Regions from separate parts of the Parviterribacter kavangonensis genome, predicted to be linked through region 1. Evidence: riboswitches for the same ligand, from Rfam matches in the RefSeq annotation. Region 1 holds a riboswitch; each other region holds the start of a gene.
The links. Region 1 has a riboswitch for cyclic di-GMP ahead of AC1UE4_RS00705 (hypothetical protein). Riboswitches for the same ligand answer to the same signal wherever they lie in the genome.
Positions count from the first base shown of each region.

Region 2: linked by a shared signal. The riboswitch ahead of AC1UE4_RS23405 (hypothetical protein) and the one ahead of AC1UE4_RS00705 (hypothetical protein) in region 1 are both predicted to bind cyclic di-GMP.
Region 3: linked by a shared signal. The riboswitch ahead of AC1UE4_RS14260 (hypothetical protein) and the one ahead of AC1UE4_RS00705 (hypothetical protein) in region 1 are both predicted to bind cyclic di-GMP.

Region 1 is NZ_JBXPJA010000001.1:148,014-152,965, forward strand. Features, by position in the region: gene AC1UE4_RS00700 (GNAT family N-acetyltransferase) at 88-1,953, shown strand; cyclic di-GMP riboswitch class I at 2,095-2,176, shown strand; gene AC1UE4_RS00705 (hypothetical protein) at 2,238-3,731, shown strand; gene AC1UE4_RS00710 (glycosyltransferase family 4 protein) at 3,707-4,840, shown strand; gene AC1UE4_RS00715 (glycosyltransferase) at 4,837-4,952, shown strand, end outside.
Region 2 is NZ_JBXPJA010000003.1:717,460-722,411, forward strand. Features, by position in the region: gene AC1UE4_RS23390 (hypothetical protein) at 1-287, opposite strand, end outside; gene AC1UE4_RS23395 (NAD(P)/FAD-dependent oxidoreductase) at 480-1,583, shown strand; gene AC1UE4_RS23400 (thiamine pyrophosphate-binding protein) at 1,607-3,142, shown strand; cyclic di-GMP riboswitch class I at 3,257-3,337, shown strand; gene AC1UE4_RS23405 (hypothetical protein) at 3,371-4,282, shown strand; gene AC1UE4_RS23410 (CocE/NonD family hydrolase) at 4,332-4,952, shown strand, end outside.
Region 3 is NZ_JBXPJA010000001.1:2,817,677-2,822,628, reverse strand. Features, by position in the region: gene AC1UE4_RS14265 (GMC family oxidoreductase) at 1-683, shown strand, start outside; gene AC1UE4_RS14260 (hypothetical protein) at 764-1,891, opposite strand; cyclic di-GMP riboswitch class I at 1,965-2,059, opposite strand; gene AC1UE4_RS14255 (hypothetical protein) at 2,256-3,266, opposite strand; cyclic di-GMP riboswitch class I at 3,340-3,435, opposite strand; gene AC1UE4_RS14250 (hypothetical protein) at 3,530-3,784, opposite strand; gene AC1UE4_RS14245 (polysaccharide deacetylase family protein) at 3,848-4,639, shown strand; gene AC1UE4_RS14240 (hypothetical protein) at 4,629-4,952, opposite strand, start outside.

The DNA.
Region 1 (4,952 bases):
CGGCGGGGCCGTCGGATGGGGGTCCCCGCGCGCGGCTAGGGTACTCGCCCGCCCGGCGCCGCCCGAAGCGCCGTCGCGGCACGAGCCATGGCCGCTTCCACGATCACCGCACGGCCGCCCGCCCGCCCGGCGCTCCTCGTCGCGGCGCCCACGTCGCCACCCGTCTTCCCCCTCGGAGGCCCGCACCTCGTGCGCGCCTCGGTGGCCGAGGCGTTCGCCCTCGCCTTCGAAGCGGTCGGCGAAGACGCGGTCGTCGTCCGCCACGAGCTCGGCCACCCGGCTGAGGTCTCGGCCGGCGAGCACCCCGTGATCGAGGACTGCACGGAGGCCATCGGCGCGTGGAGCGAGCGCGGTCCGGTGGGCAGCGTCGGAGACGTCGCCGTCTTCGCGCTCGGCCCGACGCTCGGGTTGCGCGGAGCGGTCGTCTGCGGTTCCGCGGTCGCCGACCGCGAGGACGTCGCCCCCGACCGCCGCGCCCGCGCGATCGCGGCCGTCCTGCCCGGCCTCGCGCACCCTTCCTTCCAGTCGCGCCGCCTGGGTCACCACCTCGCGCTCGCCGCCGCCCTCGGCGATCGCGTCCCCGAGCGCTTCCGCGACCCGTCCCCCGGAGCCGCCCCCCTCGTCGTCCCCCTCGAGGTCGAAGACGCCGACGCGGAGCTCACCCGCCTCCGCGCGCAGAAGATCCACGCGGTCCGCCTCGGAGACCGCCTCATCGGCCTCCCGTGCCACCACCACCTCACGCCGGAAGACGTCGAGAGGGTCGCCGTCGCCGTGGAGGCGCCGCGGGGCGCGGCGCCGGCGAAGACCTCGCGGGGCGCGGCCGTGGAGACCTCGTGGGGCGCGGCGGCGGAGAACGCGCCGGGCGAGGCGCCGGCGAAGGCGTCGCGCAACAACGGGGTCAGGCACCGTGCGTGCACGGTCGAGCCTCTCGGCGACTTCTCCGCCGCGCGCGGAGCGTGGGCGGAGGTTCCGAACGCGAACCTCTTCACGACGATCGAGTGGGCGGAGACGTGGTGGCGGCACTTCGGCGGCGATCGGCCGCTGCATCTCCTCGCGTGCCGCGACGCGGGGGAGACGGTCGGGATCCTGCCGCTCTACCGGGCGGCTCGGCGGCCCGTGGACCTCGTGCGGTTCGTGGGGCACGGGCCGGCGGATCGGATCGCGCCGGTGTGCGCGCCGGAGGATCGCGTGCGCGTCGCCGCGGCGCTGCGCGACGCGCTCGGCGAGCTGCGGCCCGACCTCCTCGTCGCCGACGAGCTGCCCGCCGACGAGGGGTGGGCGGGGCTGCTCGGCGGGGTGACGCTCCGGCGCGAGCCCAGTCCGGTGCTCCCGGCCGCCGGCCTCACGTTCGACGCGTTCCTCGCGTCGCGCAGCCGCAATTTCCGCGAGCAGGTGCGCCGCCGCGAGCGCGCGCTGCGCAAGCGCCACGACGTCGCGTTCCGCCTCGTCACCGACCCCGCCGACCTGGACGCCGCGCTCACGACGCTGCACGCGCTGCACGAGGCCCGCTGGCAGGGCGCCTCGAACACGTTCGCCGAGGGGCCGGCCCGCGCGTTCCAGCGCGACTTCGCCCGCGTCGCGCTCGAGCGCGGCTGGCTGCGCCTGTGGCTGCTCGAGGTCGACGGTGTCGCGGTCGCCGCCTGGCAGGGTTTCCGGTACGCCGAGTACGAGTGGTACTACCAGTCGGGCCGCGACCCGGCGTGGGACAAGCAGTCGGTCGGGTTCGTCCTGCTTTCGCACACGGTGCGCGCCGCGATGGACGACGGCGTCCGCGAGTACCGGCTGCTGCGCGGCGGCGAGGAGTACAAGGGCCGCTTCTCCGCGTTCGATCCCGGCCTCGAGGTGCTCGCCGTCCCGCGCACGACGGCGGGACTGGCCGCGACGGCAGCGGGCCTGGGCGTGCGCGCGGTGCCGCCGGACGTGCGCCGCGCGCTGCTGCGCCGCGCCGGCTGACGGCCCGCACTGAAGCTCTCACCGGACGCCTAGAACAGGTGTCGACCCGGTGCTGGACAGACGTCCACAAGGAGCGCTGACCGCTCGGCGTTGGACCGTCCCGGCCCGAGGGTGTGCGTGGACACACAACTGAATCGGCACCTCCCGAAAAGGCACCCCCGTCGCGAGGCGGGTCCGCAAAGTCACGGGACTCGTCCCCCATCGAGTCAGCCGGGCCGCCGAAGGAGAAGTGGGCGGTGCCATGACCACCCGGAGAGACGTTGCCGCCGATCACGTTCCCCAGCTTGCGCTGCCGTTTCGCGCTGCTCGCAAGCGCCCTGTTGCTGCTCATCTGCCTGCTTCCCCAGCCGGCCGACGCGCGCCCCGCCGTCAAGGTCAAGACCTACAGCGCGGCCGTCAAGAAGGGCAAGCTCGTCAGCTACCGCATCAAGGGCATCCACCCGCGCACGATCCGCGGTGCCCGCCTGCGCGCCAGCGCTCGCCGCCAGCAGGCGCTGCCGCTGCGCGCCGTCCGCAGCGCCGCCGCCCGCGGCGTCCTGAAGGTGCGCCTGCGCGCGAAGCTCGCGAAGAAGCCGGCGACCGGCGTCGTCAGCGCGCCCGTCGCGCCGACGCTCGTCCTGAAGATCGAGGACCGCCGCGTCGAGCTCGAGCCGACCACGTCGCCCACCGAGACGATCGTCGCCGCCAAGAAGAAGACGAAGCCCGCGCCGACGTCGCCCACGCCGACGGACCCCGCGCCCGCTCCCGAGCCGGCCCCCGCGCCCGCGCCGAGCACGCCGCTCGGCGGCGACTGCCCCGCCTACGGAACGTTCGGCATGGGCATCGTCCCCGGCGCGTGCTGGCGGCCGTACTCGGACGCGAGCCCGTTCAACCGCAGGATCCCGGCGACCGCCCCGCTGCTGAGCAACTCGCAGCAGATCGTCGACCGCATCACGAGCTTCGGCCCCGCGCAGCACATCCGCGGCAAGGTCGCCGGCACCGACAAGGACGCGGGCGACCCCGTCTACTGGTCGCAGCCGACCGACCCGCAGTTCACGATCCACTGCCTCGAGCGCTGGGGCACCTGCGCGATCGAGGGCCACGTCATCCGCATCCCCGTCCAGGCGCAGCCGGCCGGCGACAGCGACGGCCACATGACGGTCATCGACCAGTCAACGGGTTGGGAGTACGACTTCTGGACCGTCCGCCCGCGCGACCCGAGCGGCGGCCGCATCGACATCGGCTGGGGCGGGCGCACGCGCATCGACGGCGACGGCCTCGGCTCGGACGCGACGGCCGGCAAGTACGGCAACCTCGCCGGCAAGCTCCGCATCGAGGAGCTGCAGGCCGGCCGCATCGACCACGCGCTCTTCCTGGTCGCGAAGTGCTCGTCGGGCGGCACGGTCTACCCGGCCGGCTCGAACCCCGGCCGCTCGTGCTCGGACATCGGCGAGCCGAACCTGAACGCGCCGCCGATGGGGGCCCGCGTCCAGCTCGACATGACCGCGGCCGAGATCGACGCGCTGAACGTTCCCAAGTGGCGGAAGACGATCTTCCACGCCATGGCCGAGTACGGGATGATCATGGGCGACACCGGCGGCGCCTGGGGCATCGCCGAGGAGTCCGGCCTCAGCCACACCGCGTGGGGCCAGCCCGACCCGTGGGTCACGTACGCCGAGCAGAACGGCGTCCCGTACTACGCTCCCGACGACGTGTTCGTCTACAACATCCGCGACGGCGTCGACTGGCGCTCGCGCCTGCGGGTCGTGGACCCGTGCGTGTCGCGCGGGACGTGCTGAGAGCGCTCCACGTCGTCGACTCGATGGCCTGCGGCGGAGCGGAGATGCTCCTGCCGCACCTGGCCGCCGTCGCCCCGGAGGCCGGCATCGACATGCGCGTCGCGTACCTGTCGGACCGGGACGGGACGCCGGCGGCCGATCGCCTGAGGTCGCGAGGGGTGGACCCGGCGCTGGTGCCGGTCCGCCACCTCGAGCCAAGGGCCGTCGCCGCGCTGCGGCGGCACATCGCCGAGGTCAAGCCGGACGTCGTGCACACGCACCTCGGCACGTCGGACTTCACCGGCGGCTGGGCGGCCCGCTCGCTCGGCGTCCCCGCCGTCTCCACGCTGCACCAGATGCGCTGGGACCGGCGCGGCCGCGACGGGGTCAAGGAGCGGCTCTTCGCCGTCAGCCGCCGCGTCGGCATGCGCCGCGTGATCGCCGTGTCCACGATCGCGCGCGACCGCTACCTCGAGACCGGGTGGGAGCGGCCGGAGCGCGTCGTCACCGTCCGCAACGGCATCGCGGGGGAGCCGGCGAGCGAGGCGGACGGCGCGGCGGTCCGCGCCGAGCTCGGCATCGCCGCCGGCGACCTCGTCGTCTCGATCGTCGCCGCGCTGCGCCCCGAGAAGGAGCACGCGATCGCCGTCGATGCGATCCGGATGCTGCGGGAACGCGATCCGCGCGTGCGGCTGCTCATCGCCGGCGACGGCCCGTCGCGCGACGCGGTCCACGAGGCGGCCGCGACGCTCGGTGACGGAGCGATCGTCGCGGGGTACCGGGACGACGTGATGGCGCTGCTCGCCGCGACGGACGTCCTGCTGCACGCGCCGTCGTACGACGCGCTCCCCACGTCGGTCATCGAGGCGCTCGCCGCGTCGACGCCCGTCGTCGCCACCGACGTCGGTGGCATCCCGGAGATCACGGGGGAGGAGCGCGGCGCCGTGCTCGTCCCCGCGCCGCCGCGCGCGGACGTCATCGCCGGGGCGATCGAGCCGCTGCTCGCCGACCCGGCGCGCCGCGCGGCGATCGGCGCCGAGGGCCGTGCCCGCTTCGAGGCTGAGTTCAGCGCCGAGGCGTGGGCCGGGCGCCTGCGCGAGGTCTACGACGACGTCGTGCGCGCCGCGTGACCGATCGCCTGCGCGTCGCCCACCTGATCGACCAGCTGAACCCCGGCGGCGCCGAGCGGTTCACGATGCAGGTCGTCGCCCGCCTCGATCCCGCGCGCTTCCGCCGCACGCT
Region 2 (4,952 bases), on a different contig from region 1:
CGCACGTCCTCGAGCGGCGCCAGCTCCACCTTCATCACGGCGAGGAAGTCCTCGCCGTCCGCCATGCCGCGGACGAAGAGCAGCAGCCCGCCGCGCGCCGACCCGTCGTCGGCGAGCCGCTCGGCCGCCGCGGCGGCGACGTCCGCGAAGTCCCCCAGCGCGCAGTCGGCGAGCCGCTCGAAGATCACCGGCTGCCCGTCGCGCCACCACGCCGGCGCCGACCGGCTGTCGAGCTCCTTGCGCTGATCGAGCAGCCGGTCGAGGTACGCGTCGATCCGCTGGCGCACTGGCGCTGCGAGAGCGGAGGGGTCGACCGCCCCGATCCGCCGCACCCGCGACCCTCCGGCATCGGGCCCATCGGCCCCCCCGGCCTCTCCGCGAGAGGGCTCCCTCTCCGCGCGTGCGTCTTCGAGGTGGTGGAGGGCGAAGGCTTCGAGGGCGCGGTTCACGGGCCGGAGATCATGGCGTAGCGTGCGCGCATGCTCCCTTCCCGCGCTTCGGTGGTCGTCATCGGAGGCGGCGTGATGGGGGCGAGCATCGCGTTCCATCTCGCGGAGGCCGGCGTCGAGGACGTCCTTCTCCTCGAGCGCGGGCAGCTCGGCGGCGGGTCGACGTCGAAGGCGGCGGGCGGCGTCCGCGCCCAGTTCTCCGACGAGGTGAACGTGCGGCTCGGGGCGCGGTCGCTCGAGGCGTTCGCGGACTTCGGGCGGCGGCCCGGCGCGGAGATCGACCTGCACCGGGTCGGCTACCTGTTCGTCCTCACGCGCCCCGAGGACGTCGCCACGTTCGAGCGCAGCATCGCGATGCAGAACGCGCTCGGCGTGCCGTCGCGGCTGATCGGGCCGGAGGAGGCGAAGCGCCTCTCGCCGGTGCTGCGCGTCGACGACGTGCTCGCCGCGGCGTGGTCGCCCGACGACGGTCACGCGACGCCCGACGCGGTCGTGCAGGGCTACGCCGCCGGCGCCCGCGCGCACGGCGCGACGGTCGTGACCGGCTGCGAGGTGACGGGGCTCGACGGGCGCGACGTCGTCACGCCGCGCGGCACGGTCACGACGGAGTGCGTCGTGTGCGCCGCGGGACCGTGGTCGGCGGCGATCGGCGCGATGGCCGGCGTCGTCCTGCCGGTCGAGCCGCTGGCGCGCCGCATCCGCTTCACCGGCCCCGTCGAGGGACTGGAGGGCGACGTCCCGATGACGATCGACTTCGCGACCGGCTTCTACTTCCACCGGGAGGGACCGGGTCTGCTGATGGGCATCGCGACCGAGGCCGAGGACGTCGAGACCGCGCTCGCCGACGCCGCCGAGCATCGCGCGCCCGCGATCGCGCGCGCCGAGCTGCGTGGCGGCTGGACCGGCCTCTACGAGATGACCCCCGACCACAACGCGCTCATCGGCGAGATCTCCGGCGACCCGCGCTTCCTCTACGCGACCGGCTTCTCCGGCCACGGCTTCCTCCAGGCGCCCGCCGTCGGCGAGACCATCCGCGACCTCTTCCTCGGCCGCACCCCGGAGATCGACGTGACACCCCTCGACGTCGCCCGCTTCGGCCTCGGCGCCGAGCGGCCGGAGAGGAACGTCGTGTGAGCGCGGCCGGCGAGGCACGTCGTGTGAGCACCGGCGCCGAGGCGCTCGTCTCCGCCCTCGAGACGCACACCGACGTCGTCTTCGGCCTGCCCGGCGTGCACAACCTCCCCGCGTGGGAGGCGCTGCGGGCGTCGCCGATCCGCCTGGTCTCCGTCCGCCACGAGCAGACGGCGGCGTACGCGGCCGACGGCTACGCGCGGGCGACGGGGCGTCCGGGCGTCGCGCTCGTCACGACGGGCCCCGGCGCGGCGAACACCGTGACCGCGACGGGCGAGGCGTACGCGTCGGGATCGCCGCTCGTCGTCATCGCCACCGACGTCCCGTCGACGCTGCGCCGCCCCGGCGTCAACCGCGGCGTCCTGCACGAGACCGACGACCAGCCCGCCCTCTTCGCGCCGGTCACGAAGGCCCGCTTCGAGGCCGTGCCCGGCGACGACCTCGAAGCCCTCGTCGACCACGCGATCCGCGTTGCGACGCGCCCGCCGATGGGTCCGGTCTACGTCGGCATCCCCACCGATCTGCTCGGGGCGGCGGCACAGCAGTCGCGTCTTGACGCGGCGCTGCCAGAGGAAGGTGCCACGGTCGACGAGGCGGCCGTTGACCAGGCCGCGTCTCTGCTCGCCGCGGCGGAGCGACCGCTCGTCTGGGCCGGTGCCGGCGCGGTCGATGCGGGGAAGGCGGTAGGGGCGCTTGCCGAGCGGCTCGGGGCGCCGCTCGTCACGACGCTCTCCGCGGCGGGCGTGCATCCGAGCGAGCTGCGGCCGGCGCATCACCCCGCCGTCGGCGCGCTGTGGGACGCGGCGGACGTGGTCGTCGCGATCGGCAGCGACTTCGACGGGACCGACACGCAGAACTGGGCGATGCCGCGGCCGCCGGCGCTCATCGCGGTCAACGTCGACCGCGACGACGCGGCGAAGTCGTGGACGCCCGACGTGATGATCCACTTGGAGGCGGAGCCGGCGGCGGGGGCGCTGCTCCATCAGGTCACGGCGAGGGCCCCGTGGTTCGAGCGGCCGGACGTCTCCATCGACGACCCGGACGCCGCCACGTTGCTCGACGCGATCCCGGCCGACGCGGTCGTGGTCTGCGACATGTGCATCCCCGGCTACTGGATCGGCGGGTTCCACCGGCCGGCGTCACCGCGCTCGGTGCTGTACCCGATCGGATGGGGAACGCTGGGGTTCGGGTTCCCGGCGGCGATCGGCGCCGCGCTCGCCGGCCGCACCACGATCGCGGTCGTCGGCGACGGCGGGTTCCTCTTCGCCTGCGGGGAGCTCGCGACCGTCGCGCAGGAGCGGATCCCGCTCACGATCGTGCTCTTCGACGACAAGGGCTACGGGATGCTGCGCCACGACGGCGGCGACCCGTTCGTGCTGCACACGCCGGACTTCGTGAAGCTCACCGAGGCGTTCGACGTGCCCGCCGAGCGAGTCGCGCTCGAGGACCTGAAGACGAAACTCACGCAGCCTCCGGACGGCCCCCGGATGCTCGTCGTCGAGGCGGCGCTCGCACCGCCGGTGAACACCTCGCCGAAGTGGCCGCGACGCTCGCGAACTTGAGCGCGCGCTGAACATTTACGACAAGCGTCCGAATCGCGTGACAACCGGGGTCGCGGCGTGCACCATGCCGTCTGCGCCGCGAAGACGACCGGAGATCGGAGTCGCTGCGCACGAGATCGAAAAAGGCAACTCCGTCGTGAGGCGGGGACGCAAAGCCAGAGGCCTCCATCCCGGAGAGGTGGCTCAGCTACCGGCTCGAGATCGACCAACACCTGTCAAGGAGGACAGATGTCGGCTTTCCCGACGCCTTCGCAGTACCGCCGCGGCATCGTCGCGACGTGCAGTGCCCTTGCCGCCACGCTCGCCGTCGCCGCCCCGGCCCTCGCCGGTGGCACGACGCCCGAAGCCGTGATGGGCAACCCCACCTGCGCCGACGTCGGCAGCGGGCTCAAGTCCGTGAAGATCGACCCGGTCCCGCAGGGCACCACCTCGCTCGCCGGCCGCACGATCGTCGTGTCCGGCCGCACCCTCGACTGGACCAGCACCGACGCGATCGCCGTGGTGATCGTCAAGGGCGGCCCGAACGCGAACATCTACCGCTACGACCCCGCCTCGACGGGCGACACCGGCCTGCACGCGCCGGCCAACCCGAAGAACGGCCAGTACTACGGCCTCAGCCACGTCGACTTCTGCCGCGGCGCCTCGACGCCGACGCCGCCCGTCACGCCGGACCCGCCGGTCGACCCGCCCAAGAACCCGCCGGTCCCGCCGACGGACCCGTGCGCCGACGGCACGTGCGGGGTCACGCCGGAGCCCCCGACGAAGCCGGAGACCCCGAAGAAGCCGGTCACCACGACCATCCCGTCCACGGGCGGCGTCCTCGGCGCCAAGGGCGTCGTCAGCATCCGCACCGTCGCGGCGATCCACCAGCGCAAGCAGTGCGTCTCGCGCCGCTTCACGCAGGTCGTCACGGGCAAGGGCATCAAGCGCGTGACGCTGACGATCAACGGCCGCGTCGTCGGCCGCATGAAGGGCAACGGCAAGCGCTTCACGCTGTCGGTCGACCCGTCGAAGTACGGCAGCGTCCTGCGGATGTCCGCGCGCGCCGAGTTCGTCAAGGGCAGCGGGCGCAAGGCGAAGACGATGCGCGTCACCGTCCTGCGCTGCCTGCAGTCGCGGGGCATCCGCTTCACCGGCTGAGAACCAGCCTCGAACGCAAGATCCCGGGAAGCGGTGCGTTGAAGGCACCGTGACCCGGATCTTGCGTTCAGCGGCGCTCGCAGCGCTGCTCCTGCTCTCCCTCTCGCTCCCGACCACCGCCGCCGCCGACGTCCCGGACGGTGCGGACTGGAAGGAGCTCTACATCCCGGCCGGCGGCCCCGACGAGCCGCAGCTGCACGCCGACGTCCTGCGCCCGAAGGGGCTTCCGGACACGGCGCCGACGCCGGTGATCCTCAGCATCGGCCCGTACTTCGGCCACGGCGGCCAGTCGACCCCGAACGGCGACAGCAGCGACCGCCCCTCGAACCGCTTCGACGACATGATCGAGGGCGGCAAGGTCTTCGAGCGCGGCTACACCGTCGTCTACGTCGACCTCCGCGGCTTCGGCGGCTCGCAGGGCTGCAACGACTTCGGCGGAACGGGCGAGCAGAACGACGTCAAGCGCGCCGTCGAGTGGGCCGCGACCCAGTCCTGGTCGACCGGCCGGGTCGGCATGTGGGGCAAGTCCTACGACGGCTGGACCCAGGTCATGGCGCTCGACGAGAAGCCCAAGGGCCTCGCCGCCGCGATCATCCAGTCGCCGATCATCGACGGCTACCGGACGCTCTACCAGAACGGCGTCCACTACGACGCGGGCTGGTACGCGACG
Region 3 (4,952 bases), 2.7 Mb from region 1:
TCAAGTACCTGGCGCCGTGGGCGGCGCGCGGGAAGGGCAAGCTCTCGTCGACGGTCGCCGAGGCCGCCGTCCACTGGAAGTCGGATCCGTCGCTGCCCGCGCCGGACTTCCAGTTCCTCCAGGCGCCCGTCTACTTCTGGGAGCACGGGTTCCGCAAGACCGGTGCGCCGGCGTTCACCATCGGCGCGGCCCTCATCGGGCCGACGAGCCGCGGGTCCGTGACGCTGCGGTCGGCCGATCCGGCGGACCATCCGCGGATCCTCAACAACGCGCTGTCGCAGCAGAGCGAGGTCGACGCCATGCTCAAGGCGATCGAGCTGGCGCGGGACATCGCGTCGCGATCGCCGCTCGCCGGGATCTTGGGCGAGGAGCTCAACCCGGGCGCTTCGATCGGCTCGCGGGAGCAGCTCGAGCACTGGCTGCGCGCGACGTGCGAGCACGAGTACCACCCGACGTCGACGTGCCGGATCGGCTCGCCGGAGGACGGCGTGGTCGACACCGAGCTGCGCGTCCACGGCGTCGAGGGCCTGCGGGTCGCCGACGCGTCGGTCATGCCGCGCGTCGTGTCCGCGAACACGCATGCGGCGACGCTGATGATCGCCGAGCGGTGCGCCGACTTCGTGCTGGGCCGCGCGGCGGCGCCCGCGGCGAGCGCGGGCGTCGAGGTCGGCGCGGCCTCCTGAACGGCGCGGGGGCCGCCGGCACACTTGCGTGCCGGCGGCCCCGGGTTCCTTCGCGCCTTGCCCGGAGGGGCGAGCTGGGGCTAGTGCTTCTTGGCCGTCTTCTTCTTGACGACCTTGCGGACGGGCGTCTTGACCGTCGCGCAGGCCTTGAAGCGGCGGGTGCCCATGCGGAGCTTCCCGTGGCGGGTCACGACGAAGGTGCGGACCGTGTAGGTGCCGGCCTTCTTGCCGCGGAGGTCGACGACCGCGGTGACGCGCTTGCCGTGGCGGCGGATCTTCACGAACTTGCCGTTCACGAGGACGCGGGCGGCCTTGACGCTGTACGGGGTCAGGCGGATGGTGATCTTGCGCTTGCTGGTGCAGACGCGCTTGCTCGTCATCACCGTCGTGACCGACGTCGACGGGGCGAAGCTCGGCGTGGCGCTCAGGCCGTCCTTGCCGTCGGCGCCGGCCTTGCCGTCGGTGCCCGAGGTCGGCTTGTGGCCGCCGCCGTTGCCGTGGCCATGGCCGTTGCCGTTGCCGTTCCCGTTCCCGTTCCCGTTGCCGTTCGGCGTGTCCGGGTGGTCGGGATGGTCCGGATGGTCCGGATGGTCCGGGTGGTCGGGGTGGTCCGGGTGCTCGGGCTTGCCGTGCTCCTCGCCGGACTTGCCGTGGTCCTCGTCGCTCTTGCCGGGCGACTCGGGCTTGCCGTGCTCGTCGCCGGCCTGACCGTGGTCCTCACCGGACTGACCGGGGTTCTCCGGCTTGCCGTGGTCCTCACCGGCCTGGCCGTGGTCGTCGCCGGCCTGGCCCTCGTTGCCCTGCGGACCCTGCGGGCCGTTCTGGCCCTCGTTGCCGGGGTTGCCGTTGTTGCCCTGCGGGCCCTCGGGACCGTTGGCGGCCGGGTTGCCCTGCTGCGGGTTCCCGTTGTTGCCCTCGGGACCGGCCGGGCCGTTGCCGCCGGGGTTGCCCGGCTGGCCCGGCTGCCCCTGGTCGCCCTGCTGACCCTGCGCGGCGTTGGCGGCGACCTGCGCCTCGTTGCCGTTGGCGCCGTTGTTGCCGAGGCCGTTCGGGCCGGGCTGGCCGCCGCCGAGCCCGTTGGGGCCCTGCTGGCCGTTGCCGATCCCGTTCGGGCCGGCGTTGACGTTCTTGCCCTGCGGCTGGTCGGCCGACGAGATCATCGGGACGACGAGCGCTGAAGTGAGGACGACCGGCGTGAAGACACGCACGGCACGCCCGAGACGACGAGGAGCCGGGGTACCCGACATTGTTCCTCCTTGACGACGTTCTCCGGGTGGCCGAGCCGGTAGCTGAGCCATCTCCCTGACGTTGCTCCGGTCAAGGGGAGACCTCTGGCTTTGCGCCCCCGCCTCACGACGAGGTTGCCTTTGTCGTCTCGAGAGGCTCGCTGGGCATCCTGCCCCGCTCACCTCTGCAGAGGATGGTGAACGTGAGGAGAAGGGCCTGCAATCGAACGTCGGTCCAGATCTGCTGACCAGCGCGCAAGTCCTTCCCTTCTTAACGACGAAGGGGCCGCCGGCAGAACACCGGCGACCCCTCGAGTCCCTTCGCGCTCCCGAAGGAGAGCTGGTGCTACGCGGCGCGACGGAACGGCGTCGGCACGGTGGCGCAGGCCTGGAAGCGGCGCACGCCGTTGCGGACCTTGCCCGTCTTCGTGATGACGTACGTGCGCACGGTGTACGTGCCGGCGGTCTTGCCACGGAGGTCGATGACGGCCGTGACGCGCTTGCCCTGACGGCGGACCTCGACGCGCTTGCCGTTGACGTACACGCGCGCGAACTTCACCGAGTACGGCGTGAGGCGGATCGTGATGACGCGGCGGCTCACGCTGACGCGCTTGCTCGGGATCGTCATCGCGACCGGGCCCTGCGCGGGCGCCGGCAGGTCGACGCGCACGTCGTTGGCCGGCGCGGAGTTGTCGCCCGAGGACGCGGTGGTCGACTTCTGCTCGGCCGGCTTGTCCTCCGACGGCTTGTCGCCGGAGTCGTCGCCGCCGCTCTCCATCTCGCCGCCGCCGACGACGACGTCGTTGCCGCCCTGGTCGTCGCCGTTGCCGGGGATCTGGTCGTCGTCGTCCTGCTGGTCGTCGTCGCCGGCGTTGCCGTGCTCCTCGCCGTCCTGGCCGTGCTCGGCGTCCTGGCCCTGGCCGTGGTCCTCGCCGGCCTGCCCGTGGTCGTCGCCGTCCTGGCCGTGCTCGGCGTCCTGGCCGTTGTCCGACTGGTCCTCGCCGGACTCGTCGTCGCCCTGCTCGTCGCCGGACTCGTCCTCGCCCTGCTCGTTGCCGGATTGGTCGTTGCCGTGGTCCTCGCCCGACTGCCCGTGGTCCTCGCCCGACTGCCCGTGGTCCTCGCCGGCCTGGCCGTGGTCCTCGCCGTCCTGGCCGTGCTCGGCGTCCTGGCCCTGACCGTGGTCCTCGGCCGCCTGGCCGTGGTCCTCGCCGGCCTGGCTCTGGTCGCCGGTGGGCTGCTGCTGCTCTTCGGCCTTCTTCTCCTGGCCGGGGGCATCGTTCGCCTTGTCGGCGGGCACTGCGGCGGCGGTCGCGGGGACCGCAAGACTGAGGACGACCGGCGTGAAGACACGCACGGCACGCCCGAGACGACGAGGAGCCGGGATACCCGACATGCATCCTCCTTGACGACGTTCTCCGGGTGGCCGAGCCGGGAGCTGAGCCATCTCCCCGACGTCCTTCTCCGGTCAGGGGAGACCTCTGGCTTTGCGTGCACGCCTCGCGACGCGCTTGCCTTTGTCGTCTCGTGAGGTCTGCGTTCAATCCTGAACGCTCGCCTCGCGATGGGAAGAGTGGGGCATGGGGCCCGGTCCTTCAATCGAACACATGGCCAGGACCCCTATCGGAACGTCAGGTGCCCCGGGTTCACGCACCACGCGTGCCCGCAGGTGCGGACCGGCTCGCCCTCTGGCAGCGACCCGCGGACGAGCTGGTGCGCGACGAGCCCGGCCGCTTGGCCGTCGTACACGGGGCTCCCGTTGGCGTCCCGGGCGCCGAGCCACGGCCAGCACTCGTCGCGTCCGCGGACGTCGACGTCCGCCCAGAAGCGGCGGCGCCGCTCGAACCGTCGCATGAGCCGCAGGACGCCCGACATCGGAGGGCGCAGCGTAGACTCGCGCCGCCCGTGGCGCTCGTCCCGATCCTGCTTTACCACGCAGTGTCAACCGACACTGCTCCTCTCGGCCGCGACTACGCGGTGAACGAGCGGACGTTCGCGGCGCACATGGACCTCGTCGCCGATAGCGGGCTGACGCCGCTCACGGTCAGCCAGCTCATCGAGGCGCAGCGCCGGCGCGACGACGAGCTGCTCGACAGCGCGGTGCTGATCACGTTCGACGACGGGTTCGCCGACGTCCTCTCCGTCGCCGCGCCGGTCCTCCTCGACCGCGAGCTCACGGCCACGCTCTTCATCGCGACGGGCCTCCTGCGCGGCGGCGTCCGGCCGTCCGTCGCGCCCGAGCTCGCGCCGTGGATGCTCGACTGGAAGCAGGTGCGCGAGCTGCCGGAGAGCGGCATCGAGGTCGGCGCGCACAGCCACACGCATCCGCACATGGACACGCTGAGCACGAAGCAGCTGCGGTCCGAGATCGGGCGCAGCAAGGCGCTGCTCGAGGACGCGCTCGAGGCGCCGATCACCACGTTCGCCTACCCGCACGGGTACTCGAGCGGCCGCGTGAAGCGCGAGCTGCGCGACGCCGGCTTCCGGGGCGCGTGCGGCGTCAAGGACGCGTTCAGCGCGACCGACGACGACCCGTTCGCGCTCGCCCGGCTCATGCTGCGCGCGACGACGCCCGCGAGCGACGTGGCCAAGTGGCTCGAGCGCCGGGGCGCTCCGGCACCCCCGCGGCGCGAGCACCTGCGCACGACGGGCTGGCGGGCCTACCGGCGGGCGAAGGCGCTGCTGACGCGCACGCCGGGCGCCGACGACGGCTGGCAGTTCAGCGCGTGAAGGACCGCTCGACGAGCGCGTCCATCGTGCGCTCGTCGACCGGGATCGCCGGGCGCCGGAGCCGGTAGACGGCGGCGTCGCCGCTGCGGTGCACCAGCTGCAGCTGCGGCGTCGAGCCGAGCACGTCGCGCAGCGCGGCGATCCCGCGCTCGCCGGCGATCGCGTGGTAGCGCAGGTAGCGCTCCTGGCTCGGGGTCCAGACCAGGAAGCGCGGCCGCTCCTGCTCGCCCGCGGTCATCTGCGCGACGAGCCGGTCGCGGATGCGGCGCTCGTCGCCCGACGCCAGCGCGGCGCGGAACGACGCCGATTGCGC